2 regions of the Pseudarthrobacter sp. PvP090 genome follow, and region 1 is predicted to be linked to the other one. Evidence: predicted binding sites of a transcription regulator. Region 1 holds the regulator's gene; the other holds the start of a gene.

What was found. The regulator LexA, encoded in region 1, represses DNA repair genes until DNA is damaged. The targets are predictions, from matches to a motif close to TCGAACANNTGTTCGA.
Region 2: the regulator LexA is predicted to act here: its motif matches at 986-1,001, upstream of ABIC21_RS03525 (LysM peptidoglycan-binding domain-containing protein).

The regions. Positions count from the first base shown of each region.
Region 1 covers NZ_JBEPPO010000017.1:52,839-55,290, reverse strand. The annotation lists gene ABIC21_RS17930 (ATP-dependent DNA helicase) at 1-408, shown strand, start outside; gene lexA (transcriptional repressor LexA) at 500-1,249, opposite strand; gene ABIC21_RS17920 (LysM peptidoglycan-binding domain-containing protein) at 1,609-2,085, shown strand; gene ABIC21_RS17915 (histidinol-phosphate transaminase) at 2,142-2,452, shown strand, end outside.
Region 2 covers NZ_JBEPPO010000002.1:353,762-356,213, reverse strand. The annotation lists gene ABIC21_RS03525 (LysM peptidoglycan-binding domain-containing protein) at 1-858, opposite strand, end outside; gene ABIC21_RS03520 (Rv2175c family DNA-binding protein) at 1,123-1,476, shown strand; gene ABIC21_RS03515 (polyprenyl synthetase family protein) at 1,587-2,452, opposite strand, start outside.

The DNA of each region.
Region 1 (2,452 bases):
GCCGACGAACCGGACACGTGCCTCTTCGGCACCATGTCGCTGTGGCAGGGCGTCGATGTGCCGGGAACGTCCTGCCGGCTCGTGGTGATCGACCGGATTCCGTTCCCGCGGCCCGACGACCCGCTGATGACGGCACGGTCCCGTGCGGTGGCCCAGGCCGGCGGCAACGGGTTCATGAGCGTTTCCGCGACCCACGCCGCCATCCGCCTGGCCCAGGGTGCCGGCCGCCTGATCCGCACGACGACGGACCGGGGAGTGGTGGCAGTGCTGGACTCACGGCTCTCCACCGAGCGCTACGGGGGATTCCTCCGCGCCGCACTGCCGCCGTTCTGGCCCACCACGGACCCCGCGGTAGCCCTCGCGGCACTGGAGCGGCTCGCAAAGGAATCCGGGCAGCCCGCCACGTAGTCCGGCGGGAACGTCCGGAGGATGCGCGAAGGGCCCCGTCCGATGCCGGCGGGGCCCTTTTCGCTGCTGTTGATGTACCGGCTGAGCGGTCCTAGAGGGAGCGCAGCACCGAGACGACTTTGCCCATGATGACGGCGTGATCGCCGAGGATGGGCTCGTACTGGGTGTTCTGCGGCAGCAGCCAGGTGTGGCCGTCGCGCTGGCGGAACGTCTTGACCGTCGCCTCGTCGTCCAGCAGCGCGGCGACGATGTCCCCGTTGACGGCGTCGCCCTGCCGGCGCACAACCACCCAGTCACCGTCGCAGATGGCCGCGTCGATCATCGAGTCACCCGCGACCTTGAGCATAAACAACTCGCCGTGGCCCACGAGCTGGCGGGGCAGGGGCATCACGTCCTCGACGACCTGGTCGGCCAGGATCGGCCCGCCGGCGGCGATGCGGCCCACCAGCGGCACCATGGCGGTGTCGGTGGCGCTGGCCAGTTCGGACACGGACAATCCGCCGACAGTGCGCAGGCCGCCGGACTTCCCGGTTCCTGGAATCTTCGCGGTTCCCTCGTCGAGGGTCAGCGGCATCAGCACTTCCATGGCGCGGGGGCGCTTGGGGTCGCGCCGCAGGTAGCCCAGTTTCTCCAGCTGTGAGAGCTGGTGGGTGACGCTGGAGAGGCTAGCCAGGCCGACGGTGTCGCCGATCTCGCGCATGGAGGGCGGATAGCCGTTGTCCGTCACCGAGCGCTGGATGGTTTCCAGGATCTTCTTTTGCCGGACGGTGAGGCTCTTGGGTGGCCGGGCCGCCTGCGGGCCCCGCTGGGTGGCCCTGCCGCCAGTGGCTTGTGCTGCCATGTTCGCCAACGCCTTTCCGTTCCGCCCGGCCGCCGTGGCTGCGGCTGCCGGGAACTTCCGGCCTGAAATGTCAGACCCTGCTGATCAACTGCAGAAGTGGTTGTTCTTTGACTCAAACGTAGGCCAGCCACACTGCTTTTTCAAACATTTGTTCTAGCGAGTCTCGACATTGTTCGTTAATAAGTGCTAAAACAGAACAAGCAAGGTTCGAATATGTGTTCTAGTAATTCGCTGCTAGGGCGTGGAGCACTGTTCGGACACAGCATGACGTTCGGTTCTTTGTTCGAAGGTTAGGCCGGTTGGCGGCAAGTACGTGGAGTACGCCGGGCGGCACAGTATGGTCCAGGAGGGCTCAGTTCATGTCAGCATCAAGCGCATTTCACGACACTTTCGGCCGCGACGCATTCGGCGACTACGGCCGGCCCGACGGCGGTGCATCTGCCGGCCGGCGGGGCCCGGCCGGCAGGAACGGCGCTGCAGGCCGCGGACCGCAGGTCATGCGGGAGCCGCTGCAGGTAAAGCAGGCGCCGCTGCGGCTCACCCGGCGGGGGCGCTTTGTCTTCATCGGGGTGCCGCTGATCCTGCTGGCGGCGCTCATCCTCTCCTTCAGCGGTTTCCTCAATGCCCCCGCCAAGGCCGCTGAATCCGCAGCCGAGCTGTCGCTGACCCCCACCGTGACCGTGACGGTGCAGCCCGGCGAGTCACTCTGGGCCATCGCTGAGGCCGTGGCACCGGAGCGCGACCCCCGCGACGTCGTCACCGACATCATCCAGCTGAACAACCTGGAAGCGGCCCGTGTTGTGCCCGGCCAGGCGCTCTTCATCCCGTCCAAGTAACCCGGTCGACCCGTCACAGTTTCAGCGCCCGCCGCGATCTCACTTAAACTGGTGCAGTGACTGACCAGCTAGAGCGCCTGAACCGACTTCCCCTCCGGACCAATCTGCGCGGCCTGACGCCGTACGGCGCGCCGCAGCTGGACGTCCCCATCCTGCTCAACGTCAATGAGAACACCCACGGTGTCCCGGCCGATGTGCGCGCCGCCATTTCCGAGGCCGTCACGATTGCCGCCGCCGGCTTGAACCGCTACCCGGATCGCGAATTCACGGAACTGCGCGAAGCCCTCGCGGAATACCTCGGGCACGGACTGGGCGCGGACAACATCTGGGCCGCAAATGGCTCCAACGAGGTTCTCCAGCAGATCCT
Region 2 (2,452 bases), on a different contig from region 1:
GGAGGCCGGTGCGATGGATGCGCCCGAAAGCGCCAGCTTCTGGCCCGGGTAGATGATGCTGCTCATCGTCAGGCGGTTGGCGGACAGGATGTCGGCGAGCCTGACGCCGTTCCTGGCGGCGATGCCCGAGAGGGTGTCGCCGGCCTTGATGGTGTAGGAACCTGACGCGGGGGCGGGAGCCGGGGTCGCCGCCGGCGCCACCGGGGCGGGGCCAGCCGGGGCAGGAGCTTCGGTGCCGCCGCCGATCTTGATCTTCTGGCCGGGGTAAATGATGGAGCCCATGTTGAGCCCGTTCCACTCGAACACGTGGGAGAGCTTGACGCCGTGGCGGGCTGCGATTGCGCCGAGCGTGTCGCCTGACTTCACGGTGTAGACGCTGCCGCCCGCAGCAACGGCGGACGTGGCGGGAGCCGCCGGGTCCGGTGCTGTGGCCGTGCCGCCCAGTTTGACCTTCTGGCCGGGGTAGATGATCGTGTTCGCCTGCAGCCCGTTCAATGTCAGGACGGCATACGTGTCCAGGCCAAACTTGCCGGCGATGCCGCTGACCGTGTCGCCGCGGGCGATTGTGTACTCCGCCGGGACGGAAACCTTTGCTGGACGGAAGGCGGACGGCAGGGACGCCGGGACGGATCCGGCGGGAATCATCGCGGAACCCAGCGCCCGGGCGGTCTGCCCCTGGGCCTGTGCCTGCATGGCCGCAGCGAGCGTGGCCGGGATGGCTTGGGAGCGGGAATCCGCCGCAGCCGGCTGGGCGATCGCCAAAGAAGACAGGACGACGGCGGGAAGGGCTGCCGTTGTGGCCGCAATCAGCGGCAGGCTGGGCCGCGCAGTGGGCTGTGGCGAACGTGACGTCGTCATGGGAAAGGTCCTCTTCTCAGCGGCGAACGCTGCGGTTCTGGCCGGCAGTACTGGTGTTACCAGTGTGACTCAAGTTATGATTGTTACAAATGTGATCTATGTGAATCTCTCATAATTTGGGGATTAGCACAAGAACTGTTTGACCTTCCGCAAACAGGAATTTGTGGAGTGTCGATCGGGGGCTGCGTGCGGCCGGAGGCAGCCGGCACTTAGCCGGCGGGCACCGACTAGGCGCAGAGCCCGCAGACATGGCAATCTTGATCCGTGAGTAATGTAGAAAGCCTTGTGGGCGAATGGCTGCCCCTGCCCGATGTCGCACAGCTCCTGAACGTCTCGATTACTAAGGTTCATGCGCTCCTCGACGAACGCGCGCTGGCTGCTCTGAGGGTCGGTGAACGCCGGATCCGTTGCGTTCCTGCGGAATTCATCCAGGACGGCCATGCCGTTGAGAGCCTCAAGGGAACAATCGTGGTCCTCGCCGACGCCGGCTATTCCGACGAAGAACTTATCACCTGGTTGTTTACGCCGGATGAATCCCTTCGCGGCCGTCCGATCGACGCCCTCCGGGAGGGGCGCAAGACGGAAATCCGGCGCCGGGCGCAGTCCCTGGCCTGGTAGCCGCGAACAACGCCCCCGTCCTTGAATAATGCAGGCCCGGCACCTCACATCTGAGGTGCCGGGCCTGCATTATTGGTCCTGCCGGGTTGGGGTGTTGCCGGGACTCCGATTCAGGCTGCGCGGCTGACCGTGGCCTCGGCCAGCTTCCGGAGCGCCGTCTTGGGCAGCTCCTCCAGCGGCAGGAGGTCCAGTGCGGCGAAAGCTGCGCGGCCAAATTCATCGATCAGCACTTCCGTGGCCTGGAGGGCGCCGCAGTCCGCGATGATGCGGCGGATTTCGTCCACGTCGGCTTCGTCCAGTCCGGGGCTGCCCAGCTTCGCGTCGATGAACGCGGATTCGGCGGGGCTGGCCAGGTCCAGGGCAAAGGCGATCAGAACGGTGCGCTTGCCTTCACGCAGATCGTCTCCCGCCGGTTTGCCGGTGGTGACCGGATCGCCGAAGACCCCCAGGACGTCGTCGCGGAGCTGGAAGGCCTCGCCCAGGGGGAGGGCGAATGCCGAGTAGCCCCGCAGCAGCTCGTCGTGGGCGCCAGCCAGGGCGCCGCCCAGAGCCAGCGGATGTTCAGTGGAGTACTTGGCCGACTTGAAGCGAATGATCGACTGGGCGCGGCTGACGGCTCCGGCCCGGTCGCGGCGGGGTCCGGCGACCTCTTCGAGGATGTCGAGGTACTGGCCCGCCATGACCTCGGCCCGCATCAGGTTGAAGATCAGCCGTGCCTGGCTTCCCGAGGCTGCGCTCTGCCCGATCTCGGTAAATGATTCCTCGCTGAACGACAGGCAGAGGTCGCCGGTCAGGATGGCGGCCGCGTGTCCGAACCGTTCGCTGTCCAGTGCCCAGCCCTGCGTCTCGTGCAGTTCGCTGAAGCGCCGGTGCACGCTGGGGCCGCCCCTGCGCGTGTCGGAGCGGTCGATGATGTCGTCGTGGATGAGGGCAGCTGCCTGGAACAGCTCCAGCGCGGAGCCGGCCGTCACGATCT